2 linked regions of the Tolumonas auensis DSM 9187 genome follow. The protein of the gene in region 1 interacts with the protein of each later gene in a pairwise test. Links are inferred from orthologs where the notes say so. Each region holds a gene or a part of one and is shown on either strand. Other genes may lie near its edges.

Region 1 (8,232 bases):
GATTGTCGATGAAGTCAGTTATATCGACAGAATTCCGATGGGTATGCTGGCTGCAGTTGAAGTTGCCATGCCCGGACAGGTGATTAGCACCTTGTCCAACCCCTATGGTATCGCCACCGTATTTAATCTCTCTTCAGATGAAACCCGCAATATTGTGCCAGTTGCCCGTGCGCTGATCGGTACCCGTTCTGCGGTAGTGGTGAAAACACCGAAGGGGGACGTCAAAGCCAGAACTATTCCGGCAGGTCATCTGATGCTGTTTGCCAATGGCCGCACCACAACCGTCGATGTGGCCTCCGGCAGTGAAAAAATCATGCAGGCCGTCAAAGCCTGTCGCCAGCTGGATAACGTGACCGGCGAATCCGGTTCCAATATCGGCGGTATGCTGGAAAACGTGCGCCAGACCATGGCAGAGCTGACCAACAAGCCTTCCGGCGAAATCTTTATTCAGGATCTGCTGGCTGTCGATACCTTCGTGCCAGTGAATGTGCAAGGCGGTTTGGCCGGTGAATTCTCACTGGAACAAGCGGTCGGCATCGCTTCAATGGTGAAATCCGATCATCTGCAAATGGCGCGGATCGCCGAAGAAATTCACAACACGCTGCATATCGGAGTGCAAATCGGTGGGGCGGAAGCCGAAGCCGCCATTTTAGGCGCACTTACCACACCCGGCACCACCAAACCGATGGCGATTCTCGATCTGGGTGCCGGCTCCACTGATGCGTCGATCATCAATCCGCAAGGTGAAATCGTTGCCACCCACCTCGCCGGTGCCGGCGATATGGTGACGATGATCATCGCCTCGGAGCTGGGTCTGGAAGATCGCTATCTGGCAGAAGACATCAAGAAATATCCGCTGGCAAAAGTAGAAAGTCTGTTCCACATCCGTCATGAAGACGGCTCAGTGCAGTTTTTTGATAGCCCCCTGCCAGCCGCGGTGTTCGCGCGCGTGGTAGTAGTAAAAGAAGGCAAATTTATCCCGCTTCCCGGCGAGTTTGCGCTGGAAAAAGTACGCAATATCCGCCGTTCCGCCAAAGAGCGCGTATTTGTCGCCAACTCGCTGCGTGCCCTGCAGTTTGTCAGCCCGACCGGCAATATCCGCGATATTCCGTTTGTGGTGCTGGTCGGTGGTTCATCCCTTGATTTTGAGGTGCCGCAACTGGTGACCGATGCCCTGTCTCATTACAACCTGGTCGCTGGCCGCGGCAATATCCGCGGTTGTGAAGGCCCGCGTAACGCTGTGGCCACCGGTCTGATCCTCTCTTATCTGCGGGAGCTGCCGGCATGAAATCACTGCATGAAGAACAGCCCGTCATCATCGTGCATACCCTCGCTGATTGTGAGCAAGGGTTATGGCAACAGGTGTTTTATGGCATCGAAGAGGAAGGCATTCCGTTTCAGCTAAAACCAATAACTGGCAGCGATGTTACGGATGCGGCTTATCTGGCTGCGCAGCAATCGCCGCTCTTAGTAGGGATGGCCTGCAATCGGGAACAACTCGTTATTCATTACAAAAACCTGATGCCTGCCAGCCCGTTATTTCAGTTAAGTAAACCACTGACACAACCAGTGGATGTATTGCGAAGTCTCGGCAATAACGCCGCCAGACTCGTGAAAGGTTTACCGTTTAAGCCGTTGTAATAAGCGTTCATACCAAGCGAAACACAGGAGAGCAAAAATGAACAATGCGTTAGGTCTTGTCGAAACCAAAGGATTAGTCGCTGCCATTGAAGCGGCTGATGCGATGGTGAAATCAGCCAATGTGCAGTTAGTTGGCTACGAAAAAATAGGTTCCGGGCTCGTCACCGTGATGGTGCGGGGTGATGTAGGCGCAGTGAAAGCGGCGGTAGAAGCCGGCTCTGCAGCGGCGAAAAACGTCGGTCAGGTTCAGTCCTGTCATGTGATCCCTCGCCCTCACAGCGATGTGGAAAACATTTTACCGAAATCACTGTAATTCAGGGAAGCCAGCCAGTAAGAGGTGTGCAACGTGAAATTATCACTCGGATTATTAGAAGTCAGCGGCTTTGCGCTGGCCGTCAACACAGCAGATGCCATGGCGAAATCGGCCTCGGTCAAGCTGGTTGGTATTGATACATGCAAAGGTGGTGGTTGGATGACCATCAAAATTACGGGTGATGTGGCTGCGGTCGATGCCGCACTGAGCACTGGCGCGGCTTTCGCAGTGAAACATGGTGGTTTGATCGCGAAATCATTATTAGCCCGTCCTGATACACAGCTGATGCAACAGGTCGTTCCATCAAAAACCAAGGTAGAACAACCAGCACTAACGCCTGAACCAGCAGAAGCACAACCCATCGCTCAGGAAGCCGTTTCCAAAACAGCAACCGACGAAGTGACACCCGATCAGGAAGGAGAACCAACCGTGGATTTTCCTGACGGCAAAGTGACCTGCAACCTCTGTCAGGACCCACTTTGCCCGCGCCAGAAAGGTGAACCACGAAGTAAATGTATTCATGCCAGAGGTCACGCATGATGGAAAAAGAACTCGTCAGAACCGCTGTCTGCCATGTGTTGGATGAACTGCGTCAACACCCTATCCCGCTGGGTGTGTCCAATCGTCATGTGCATTTATCACAAACTGACTATCAGCAATTGTTTCCTGATCAGCCGTTAGCGGTCAAAAAAGCCCTGAAACAACCAGGACAATTTGCCGCCGAACAGACAGTCACCGTTGCCGGCCCGAAAGGTCATCTGAAAAACGTCCGTATTCTCGGACCGTTACGCAGTCAGAGCCAGATTGAAATTTCACGCACCGATGCACGGACTCTGGGAGCCACTGCCCCGCTACGCTTATCCGGCAAACTGAGTAATACGCCGGGCATCAAGCTGATCAGCCCGTTCGGGGAAATCACACTGAATGAAGGCGTGATTGTTGCCCTGCGCCATATTCACATGTCCCCGCTGGATGCGCTGATTTACGGCGTGCAGCACGGTGACTCCGTCAAAGTAGCCATTGAAGGCAGCAGTCGCAAAACCATTTTTGATGATGTTGCGATCCGGGTTTCTCCTGAGATGACGCTGGAAATGCACATTGATACCGACGAAGCCAATGCCGCCGATGTCGATAATCCGGCGGCCTTCGCCACGCTGGTGAGGGAATAGATCATGGCCGCCCTTCCTCTGGATCAAACTGAGCAGATCGTCAGCCGGATCGTTGCTCTGCTGCAGCAACGTGAACGTGCCGTGTTTGCTGCCCGTCAGTCAGATTTAGCGCAAGGACTGTCTCCTTCTGTTTATGTACGTCATGCCAATCTGCACATTCAGCAGCCCGATCTTGGCTTTATGCGCCAACTCGCTGCGCTCGATGCTAATCATCCGGCAGTCGCCACTGCGCTTGATGCGATGTCTTATGGCATTCATCTGCACATCAGTCTGCATCAGCAGTTATTGACTGCCTTACCTGTCGCAGGGCTAAGCAAACTGGCGCTCACCCTCAGTGATCATCAGGGGCAAGCGATCTGGTTATGCCCAAAATCAGTGATTGGTTACAGCGATGTGATCAGTCTGAGACCCGGCACGCTCTTGATTGCGCCGCGCTCGTTATTAACCCCGCTGGCGTCAGATGTGCTGACTCAGCGCCACATGCAATGGATCCGGCCGGAGTAAATCATGCAATTAGCCAAAGTCATCGGTTCCGTCGTTTCGACACAAAAATCACATTCCCTGACCGGAAAGAAATTGCTGTTAGTCCAGTTGCTCAATGCGGATGGCACGCACCCGGAACAAGAACGCTTACGCGAAGAAGTGGCGGTTGATTCCGTCGGTGCCGGTGAAGGTGAAATCGTGCTGATCGCACGGGGAGCTTCTGCGCGCTGGGTATTTAGTGAACCGAACGAAGCAATCGATCTGGCAATTGTCGGCATCGTTGATTCCTTATCGCAAACCCCATCGGTATGAGGAGCGATTCATGAGCATCTACACCAAAACCGGCGATAAAGGCACAACTGCGTTAGTGGGTGGCGCAAGAGTGAAGAAGACCGATTTACGCGTCGAGACTTACGGCACCGTGGATGAACTGAATGCCATGCTGAGTCTGGCCAGTAAGGAAGTCAAAGACGCAGCAAACCAGTCTCTGCTGGAAGCGCTTCAGTATCAGCTGTTTTATCTGGGAGCAGAACTGGCGACGGCTGATCCTGCCGCAACCAAAGCCAATCAACGTGTTGTCACAGCCGATGATATTACGGCAATGGAGAACGCGATTGATCGCTGCATGGCCGCCTTACCACCCGTGCACAGTTTTGTGCTGCCCGGTACCTCTGAAGCCGGCAGCCGGTTACATGTCGCCCGAACCATCGCGCGCCGGGCAGAGCGCCGGTTGGTGGAACTGTCTGAAACGGCCACTATCCGGCCGGAATTACTGAAATATTTAAATCGCCTTTCTGATTGTTTGTATGCCCTTGCCCGTTTTGAAGATCAGCAGGCTCATACCGAGCAGATTGTGAAAACCGTCATTCAGCGCTATCTGTCCGCAACCACCGAACGCCGGAATGCTCTCCCGGCGGCAACAGCTGCTACCCAGGTTGTCAGCGGGCAGTTAGCGCTGGACTTCTCGCTTGCACATCGTCTGCTGCAACAAGCCATCTGTGCAGCAAATGAATTGCAGGTGCCGGTGGTGATAGCCCTCACCGACCGGCATGGCAATGCCATTCTGACTTACCGGATGCCTGACGCGTTATTGGTAAGTCTCGAACTGGCACCGAAAAAAGCTTACACCGCAGTGGCCCTCAAAGCCGCAACTCACGAATTAAGCGCCGCGATCCAGCCCGGTGCCGACCTGTTTCAGCTTGAAGCCAGCAGTGGTGGAAAAGTGGTGACATTCGGCGGCGGTTATCCGCTTTATCGCGACGGTCACCTGGTGGGTGGTTTAGGGATCAGCGGTGGCAGCGTTGAACAAGATATGCGTATTGCACAAGCCGCACTTCATGGATTACATCTGGGGAAAGAAGAATGAATAACACTGAGTTAGAAAGCTTAATCCGCACTATTCTGACTGAACAGCTCACGCCTTCCGCTACGGACACGCCTGCATGTACCGCTTCGTCTGTTGCACTGTTTGATGATGTGGACAGTGCCATCTGTGCAGCGCATGCCGCCTTCCTGCGTTATCAGGAAGCACCGTTAAAAACCCGCAGTGCCATTATTGCCGCCATTCGTGCTGAGATTGCGCCCTGCCTGTCTGAACTGGCAGAACGTGCTGCCGCAGAAACCGGTATGGGCAACACCGCCGACAAGATCCTGAAAAACAAAGCGGCACTGGAAAATACTCCCGGTATCGAAGATTTGAAAACAACTGCTCTGACCGGTGATGAAGGTATGGTGTTGTTTGAATACTCTCCGTTTGGGGTAGTTGGTGCCGTGGCGCCAAGCACAAATCCGACCGAAACCATTATCAATAACAGCATCAGTATGCTGGCCGCCGGAAATGCGATCTATTTCAGCCCGCATCCCGGTGCAAAAAATATCTCTTTGTGGTTAATCCAGAAAATGGAAGAGATCGCCTTCAAAGTCTGCGGTATCCACAATCTGATCGTGACGGTCAAAGAGCCGACTTTTGAAGCCACCCAGCAAATGATGGCACATGACAAAATCGCGTTGTTAGCCATCACCGGTGGCCCCGGTATCGTGAATATGGGGCTGAAAAGCGGGAAAAAAGTGATTGGTGCCGGCGCCGGTAATCCGCCTTGTCTGGTGGATGAAACCGCAGAGATCGTCAAAGCCGCACAAGACATCGTCGCGGGAGCCTCTTTTGACTACAACCTGCCCTGCATCGCAGAAAAAAGCGTGATTGCCGTTGATTGCATCGCCGATCAACTGATTCAGCAAATGCGCGAATTCGGCGCCATGCAGATCACGGATCCTCAACAAATCGCGCAGTTACGCGAAGTCTGCATTCAGAAAGGTGCGGCTAATAAGAGCCTGGTCGGCAAAAGCCCGGCAACGATTCTGGCAGCCGCAGGTATTCCCTGCCCGGCCAAAGAACCGCGACTGATCATTCTGGAAGTCCCGGCCAATGACCCGTTTGTTGTTACCGAACAACTGATGCCGGTGCTGCCGATTGTTCGCGTTGATAACTTTGAACAAGGCCTGCAGCTGGCACTGAAAGTGGAAGATGGCCTGCACCATACGGCCATGATGCATTCACAGAATGTTTCCCGCCTGAACAAGGCTGCACATCTGATGCAAACTTCAATTTTCGTGAAAAACGGCCCTTCCTACGCAGGAATTGGTGTGGGAGCAGAAGGATTCACCACCTTCACCATTGCCACCCCGACCGGCGAAGGCACCACATCAGCCCGCACGTTCGGTCGCTTACGCCGCTGTGTACTGACCAATGGCTTTTCAATTCGCTAAGTTCTGATGAGGCATGAATAAATGAACAAGTTTTTAGTCAGTACGAAAATCTACAGTGGTATTAACAGTCTGGATGTACTGAAGCGGTTTAACGGGAAAAAGATCTGGGTCGTCTGTGACAGTTTTTTAGCCAAAAGTCCGGCGTATACACGGCTCGAAACTCTGTTAGCGCCGCAAAATGAGGTTCATTTATTCAGCGATATCACGCCTGATCCCAGCATTGCCATTGTGGTGGCCGGGATCACCCAATTCAACGCGGTTACACCCGACATCGTCATCGGTTTTGGCGGTGGTTCAGCTATTGATGCCGCCAAAGCCATTGTTTATTTCGCGCGTCAGCAAGGACGGGATATCGAAACCTGTATTGCCATCCCGACCACCAGTGGTACTGGTTCAGAAGTGACCAGTGCAACGGTGATCAGTGATCCGGAAAAAGGCATTAAATATCCGATTTTTGAAGACAGCATCTATCCGGATATCGCGATCCTTGATCCGTCACTGGTCGTGACTGTGCCACCCGCGATCACCGCCAATACCGGGATGGATGTACTGACCCATGCACTGGAGGCCTATGTATCAAAAGGCGCGAGCGATTTTACCGATGCACTGGCTGAAAAAGCCGTGCAACTCGTCTTCCGTTATCTGCCGACTGCCTGTGTTAAAGGTGATTGCCTGCAAACCCGCAGCAAAATGCACAATGCCTCTGCGATGGCAGGTATGGCATTCAGTCAGGCCGGATTGGGGCTGAATCACGCGATTGCGCATCAGTTTGGCGGTCAGTTTCACATCGCGCATGGTCTGGCTAACTCGTTATTACTGACGCAGGTAATCAGCTTTAATGCTGCCAGTGATGTTCGTGCCCTGAAACGCTACGCCAGTATGGCCAAACATTGTCTGTTCTGTGCGCAGGATGCCAGTGATAAAACAGCACTTAATCAGCTACTCAATCATATCCGTCAGTTACAGAAACAGATCGGTATCGTCACTTCGTTACATGCGCTGAAAATCAGCGAAAAACAGGTGCGTAGCTGTTTACCCGACATTATTGCGGCGACACAGGCTGACAGCACATTAAAAACCAACCCTTGTCCGATTACAGATATTGAAATCAGCCGGATTGTAGAGGCTATTCTATGAGCGGATCTGCCGTTATTTTGCAGGAACAACAAATCCGGGCAGTTCTTCAATCACTTGATCTGAATACACTTCCGGAAAAAGTACGTCAGGCCGGTATCGTCGGTGCCGGTGGCGCCGGATTTCCTGCCTATGTGAAATTGCAGGCAAAAGCAGAGATCTATCTGGTCAATGCTGCTGAATGTGAACCCATGCTGAAAGTCGATCAGCAACTGATGACTCAACATGCCAGTCAGCTTATCCGCGGATTACGTTATGGCATGGCGGCGACAGGTGCCAGAGAAGGCATTATTGCGCTGAAAGCAAAATATCAGCCGGCCATTGCCGCGCTGGAGCCACTGTTACCAGAAAACGTACGAATCCACATTCTGCCTGATGTCTATCCTGCCGGTGATGAAGTCATCACCATCTGGCAGGCCACCGGACGCCGGGTTCCCCCTGCTGCATTACCCATCAGTATCGGCGTAGTCGTCAATAATGTGCAGACACTGCTTAATCTTGCTGCCGCATTAGAAACAGAAACACCGGTGACTCACCGGACCCTGACCATCAACGGTGCGGTACGGAATCCAATGACTGTGACGGTTCCGCTGGGAGTGACATTACGCGATGTATTAACGCTCGCAGGAGGAGCCACCATCCCTGATCCGGCGTTTATCAACGGCGGGCCGATGATGGGAAAACTGGTCACAGATCTGGATGCGCCAGTTACCAAAACCACCGGTG
Region 2 (5,670 bases), 130 kb from region 1 along the record:
GCGTTCTCTTAACTCTTTGCCGGGTTTGAAATGAGGGACACTCTTGGCCAGAAGTTCAACCTTCTCCCCAGTTTTAGGATTACGACCTACTCTGGGTGCTCTGTAATGAAGGGAAAAACTACCAAAACCACGGATTTCAATACGATTCCCGCTTTCAAGGGTCGCAGCCATACACTCCAGAATTTCCCGGACTGCAGCCTCAACATCCTTAGCGGCAAGATGTTGCTGACTAGAAGAAAGACGCTCAATAAGATCAGATTTCGTCATAAATATTCTCCGCAGCGTAAATAGATTAAATGGAGCGGCTTTCACCGCTCCATTTTTAAGAGCGATTATTCGCCTTTAGCAGCTTTGAAAGCTTCAGCCATTGCATTACCGAAACCAGCTTCTTCTTGCTGATTCAGGGAATCCATTGCTGTTTTTTCTTCAGCTTCGTCTTTAGCACGAACTGACAGGCTCACTGTACGGTTTTTACGGTCAACGCCCATGAATTTGGCTTCAACTTCATCACCAACAGACAGAACCAGAGATGCGTCTTCTACACGATCACGTGATGCATCAGCAGAACGGATGTAGCCTTCAACACCTTCTTCCAGCTCGATGGTAGCGCCTTTGCTGTCAACGGCAGTTACCTTACCTTTAACGATAGCACCTTTTTTGTTATCTGACAGGTACTTGTTGAACGGATCTTCTTCGATCTGTTTAACACCCAGAGAGATACGTTCACGCTCTGGATCTACCTGCAGAACAACTGCTTCGATTTCGTCGCCTTTCTTGAACTCGCGAACAGCATCTTCGCCAGTTGCATTCCAGGAGATGTCTGACAGGTGAACCAGACCATCAATACCACCATCCAGACCAATGAAGATACCGAAATCAGTGATAGATTTGATCTTACCGCTTACGCGATCGCCTTTCGCATGAGTTTCTGCGAACTGCTGCCATGGGTTAGCTTTGCACTGCTTCAGACCCAGGGAGATACGGCGACGTTCTTCGTCGATGTCCAGAACCATAACTTCAACAGTGTCACCCACGTTAACAACTTTAGATGGGTGAATGTTTTTGTTAGTCCAGTCCATTTCTGAAACGTGAACCAGACCTTCAACGCCTTCTTCGATTTCAACGAAGCAACCGTAATCAGTCAGGTTGGTTACACGGCCAGTCAGACGTGCACCTTCTGGGTAACGTTTAGCGATAGCTACCCATGGATCTTCGCCCAGCTGTTTCAGGCCCAGAGACACACGAGTGCGCTCACGGTCGAATTTCAGAACTTTAACGGTGATTTCATCACCTACGTTCACGATTTCAGATGGGTGTTTAACACGTTTCCATGCCATGTCAGTGATGTGCAGCAGACCGTCAACACCACCCAGATCTACGAATGCACCGTAGTCAGTCAGGTTCTTAACGATACCCTTAACTTCATGGCCTTCTTGCAGAGAAGACAGCAGGCTGTCACGCTCAGAAGAGTTTTCAGTTTCAATAACTGCACGACGAGAAACAACAACGTTGTTACGTTTCTGATCCAGCTTGATTACTTTGAACTCAAGCTCTTTGCCTTCCAGGTGAGCAGTGTCACGTACTGGACGCACGTCAACCAGAGAACCAGGCAGGAATGCACGGATACCGTTCAGTTCTACGGTGAAACCGCCTTTCACTTTGCCATTGATCAGACCAACAACAGTTGCCTGTTCTTCGTATGCTTTTTCCAGCTGCAACCATGCTTCGTGACGTTTAGCTTTTTCACGAGACAGCAGAGTCTCACCGAAACCGTCTTCCACAGAGTCCAGAGCTACGTCAACTACGTCACCCAGTGCAACTTCCAGCTCGCCCAGTGCATTTTTGAACTGTTCAGCAGGGATTGCAGATTCTGATTTCAGACCAGCGTCAACCAGTACGATGCCGTTTTCGATAGCAACAACAGTACCTTTAACGATGGCACCAGGACGGGTTTCCAGTTGTTTCAGAGACTCTTCAAAAAGTTGAGCAAAAGATTCCATCATGTTTAAAAACACTTAAAAGTTAATAACGTCCACAGGGCAATCCGGCCGCTATGGGGTTGTGGTTATTTAGCCATCCCTTCCTTGGTCTGACCGATCCAGACTGACTACTCAGCCCGGATAAAACGCTGATTTACAAGCTCCAACACCTGATTGAACACCGAATCAACGGACATTGTTGTTGAATCGATAATTATTGCATCATTGGCGGGCTTTAACGGAGCAACAGGACGGTTCCTATCACGGAAATCGCGTTCCTGAATTTCTTGTAAAAGGTTATCAAAACTAACATTTATTCCCTTTTGCTGCAACTGCAATTGTCTACGTCTTGCTCGTTCTTCAGCGCTGGCATCAAGAAATATTTTCAGTGGAGCAGCAGGAAAAACTACGGTGCCCATATCCCGACCATCGGCAATTAAACCGGGATGCTGAGCAAAACTCTGCTGCCGAAGTAATAACGCTGCTCTAACCTCTGGGTAGGCGGCAACCTTGCTGGCCAGATTACCTGTCGCTTCTGTTCTGATTTCATCAGTTACATTGACACCGTCCAGAACAATCAGTACCTGTTCATTTTCAATTGGAAAGCTGACATTCAGATTACTGGCCAGCACGGAAAGAGAAGCAACATCATCTAATGCTGTTCCGTGCTTTATTGCTGCAACAGCCAATACGCGATAAATGGCTCCGGAATCAAGCAGATGCCAGCCAAGATGTGTGGCCAGCAACATGCAAAGTGTGCCTTTCCCTGCCCCGCCTGGCCCATCAATAGTTACAACAGGAAAATGAAAATTATCTGTCATTGTTATTATCCTGAATCTTAATGAATTAAGAGCAAATACAAATCAGAGCTTCCAGACAACGATGTGCTCTTCCCAGTCGCCACGATTACGCTCATGAACTACTTTACCTTTTACCGATTTGCCATATCGGTACATTTTCCGTTTATCACCATTTAATAGCGGATGCCAGAACGGTAACGGTTTATTTTCCGCAATACGCCGGTATGCGCAGGTAGATGGTAACCAAGGCAACGTTTTAGCCAGATGAACATCCAGTTTAATGCAGTCTGGCTCGAATTTATGGCGGTTCAGATAGTCAGAACAGCTGCAACTTTCCAGATCGAGCAGATTGCATGCAACGTTGGTATAAACAAGCTCATCCGTATCTTCATCAATTAACTTGGTAAGACAGCAGTGGCCACATCCGTCACAAAGCATTTCCCATTCATCATCAGTCATTTCTTCGAGCTGTTTATGCTCCCAGTAACGACTCTTGATCAGCGCTTCTTTACTCATGATCATTCTCCCGGGACAAATAGGTACGATGCTGTGTCAGCAGATTCTCTTCTTCTTGTCTGATCCATAACCAATAGCGGTTAGTGGTTAACTCCTGAAGAAGTTTTTCTTTAGAAACTGAGAGCACTTTTTCTAATTTATCTTCCGTCAGTAACATGACTAACTCCGGTCTGCCAAAAACTTGCAAGAGCTCGGCAGGAATGACTGAAAAATCGTCTTTTTTGGTCAGGAAAAGATAAGTATTAGGTCGCTTACTACTCCGATAGACAGCACAGATCATGATTCTGATTAATTTCCCTAGGGTTTGTTGCTATGAATAGTCCGGAAATATAACATGTGATGCCATTAATACTCATGTATTGTTGTATGGAGTGGACGGATGTCCGAACGCGGTTACGAGCTGAAAGGCAGTGTTTTTACAATGACTGTATTACATCTGGAGGATGCGATACCTGAGCAAATCCAACAACTTCTGGAACAGAAAGCAAGTCAGGCTCCAAAGTTTTTTGATTCTGCCCCCTTAGTCATTAATGTTGAAATGCTTACTGAAATCCCCGATTTTTCTAAAATCATGTCGGCTATTCTGACCGCTAACTTTATTCCCGTTGGTGTAACCGGAGTAAAAAGCAATGAAATGCGCGAAGCAGCCAAGCAAGCCAGGCTGGCAATATTAACAGCTGGAAAAGAAACAAACACTGATGCTGTTGTTTTACATACACCTAAAGAAAGCATTTATAAAACACCTTCAGAGTTAAGAGAAGAACAGCAAACATCGCCAGGCACTACTGCTGATCCAGACAATCTGGTTCCAACTAAAGTTGTGCAGGGTAACGTGCGTTCCGGGCAACAAATTTATTCTCCCGGCCCTGTAGTTATATTGGGTTCTGTGAGTAATGGCGCTGAAATTATTTCCAATGATAGTATTCATGTATATGGTACTTTAAGAGGCAGAGCGCTTGCCGGTGCACGGGGCAATCATGATGCCCGAATTTTTTGCGGGCACCTTGAAGCCGAATTAATTTCAATTGCAGGACACTATCTGCTAAGTGATAGCCTCCCCGAGCCGCATGTCGGCCAAGAGGTACAGATATCCCTGGAAAATGAAAAAATTATTTTTGACAAATTAACCAGCTAACGGTTTACAAGGGTAATATTCATGGCTCGAATTATTGTCGTTACATCCGGGAAGGGTGGTGTTGGTAAGACCACAAGTAGTGCTGCGATCAGTACCGGTCTGGCACAACGAGGTAAAAAAACCGTTGTCATTGACTTCGATATAGGTTTGCGGAATCTGGATTTGATCATGGGTTGCGAACGCCGGGTCGTTTATGACTTTGTTAATGTCATAAATGGTGAGGCCACATTAAATCAGGCATTAATCAAAGATAAACGCGTTGAAAACCTGTTTATTCTGCCTGCATCGCAGACTCGCGATAAAGATGCCTTAACTAAAGAAGGCGTTGAAAAGATCATCAATAAACTTCAGGAGATGGATTTTGACTACATTATCTGTGACTCTCCTGCTGGTATTGAAACCGGCGCTTTAATGGCGTTGTATTTTGCTGATGAAGCAATTGTGACCACGAATCCTGAAGTTTCTTCAGTTCGTGACTCTGACCGGATCCTCGGCATTCTTGCTTCTAAATCTCGTCGTGCAGAGCAAAGTCTCGAACCCGTTAAAGAACATTTACTGCTAACCCGTTATGCTCCAGGCCGTGTTAACAGAGGTGATATGCTGAGTGTAGAGGATGTGCAGGAAATTCTGGCCATTCCTTTATTGGGCGTGATCCCTGAATCTCAGGCAGTACTGCGCGCATCAAACTCTGGTGAGCCAGTAATATTCGATCAGACCTCAGATGCTGGCCAAGCTTATCTTGATACTGTTGCCCGATTACTGGGAGAGAAACGTGATTTCCGTTTCTTGCAGGAAGAGAAAAAAGGCTTCTTTAACCGCCTGTTCGGAGGATAACACCTGATGTCATTGCTTGATTTTTTTCTGAAATCCAGAAAAGAGAACACGGCGAAACTGGCTAAAGAGCGTCTGCAAATTATTGTCGCTCATGAAAGAACCAGTCGTAGCGGTCCGGATTATCTGCCTCAATTAAAGCAGGATATACTGGATGTTATCAGGAAGTATGTTCAGATTGATCCTGAACAGGTAACTGTCCAGCTGGATAAAAAAGGTGAGCAACTTTCTGTTCTTGAACTCAATATTATGCTGTCAGATGATAAGCCGCAAAATGCTGACGATAATACTGAAGAAACAAAAAGTTAAACAAGAAGGGCGCGAAAGCGCCCTTCTCATTACAGGTTTAACAGTTTATTTCGCCAACCCGATGTAATTTTAGGCTGTTCCACATCAGAACTCTTACCTT

Evidence for each region. The genes of interacting proteins can lie anywhere in the genome.
Region 2: the proteins of TOLA_RS08620 (region 1) and minC interact in binary tests that used the Escherichia coli proteins (3 or more experiments, as listed by UniProt). The link is inferred for Tolumonas auensis DSM 9187 from one-to-one orthologs.

What each region holds. Positions count from the first base shown.
Region 1 is NC_012691.1:1,856,567-1,864,798, forward strand. Bases 2,509-5,274 are described here. They hold TOLA_RS08620 (EutN/CcmL family microcompartment protein), read left to right. Parts: upstream 2,509-3,630; coding sequence 3,631-3,918; downstream 3,919-5,274. Other genes in these bases: TOLA_RS08610 (phosphate propanoyltransferase), read left to right, coding at 2,509-3,123; pduM (microcompartment protein PduM), read left to right, coding at 3,127-3,627; TOLA_RS08625 (cob(I)yrinic acid a,c-diamide adenosyltransferase), read left to right, coding at 3,929-4,972; TOLA_RS08630 (aldehyde dehydrogenase family protein), read left to right, coding at 4,969-5,274. Outside these bases: TOLA_RS08590 (diol dehydratase reactivase subunit alpha), read left to right, coding at 1-1,288; TOLA_RS08595 (glycerol dehydratase reactivase beta/small subunit family protein), read left to right, coding at 1,285-1,641; propanediol utilization microcompartment protein PduJ, read left to right, coding at 1,679-1,954; TOLA_RS08605 (BMC domain-containing protein), read left to right, coding at 1,988-2,494; more of TOLA_RS08610, read left to right, coding at 2,491-2,508; more of TOLA_RS08630, read left to right, coding at 5,275-6,372; TOLA_RS08635 (1-propanol dehydrogenase PduQ), read left to right, coding at 6,394-7,509; TOLA_RS08640 (4Fe-4S dicluster domain-containing protein), read left to right, coding at 7,506-8,232. UniProt on the Escherichia coli protein: Probably forms vertices in the bacterial microcompartment (BMC) dedicated to ethanolamine degradation. It may be involved in transporting positively charged molecules into and out of the BMC.
Region 2 is NC_012691.1:1,722,241-1,727,910, forward strand. The notes cover bases 2,729-5,552. They hold minC (septum site-determining protein MinC), read left to right. Parts: upstream 2,729-3,674; coding sequence 3,675-4,430; downstream 4,431-5,552. Other genes in these bases: cmk ((d)CMP kinase), read right to left, coding at 2,729-2,800; TOLA_RS07950 (YcgN family cysteine cluster protein), read right to left, coding at 2,843-3,295; TOLA_RS16495 (YcgL domain-containing protein), read right to left, coding at 3,288-3,575; minD (septum site-determining protein MinD), read left to right, coding at 4,452-5,264; minE (cell division topological specificity factor MinE), read left to right, coding at 5,271-5,552. In the rest of the region: TOLA_RS07935 (integration host factor subunit beta), read right to left, coding at 1-267; rpsA (30S ribosomal protein S1), read right to left, coding at 333-2,003; more of cmk, read right to left, coding at 2,108-2,728; more of minE, read left to right, coding at 5,553-5,570; rnd (ribonuclease D), read right to left, coding at 5,600-5,670. UniProt on the Escherichia coli protein: Cell division inhibitor that blocks the formation of polar Z ring septums. Rapidly oscillates between the poles of the cell to destabilize FtsZ filaments that have formed before they mature into polar Z rings. Prevents FtsZ polymerization.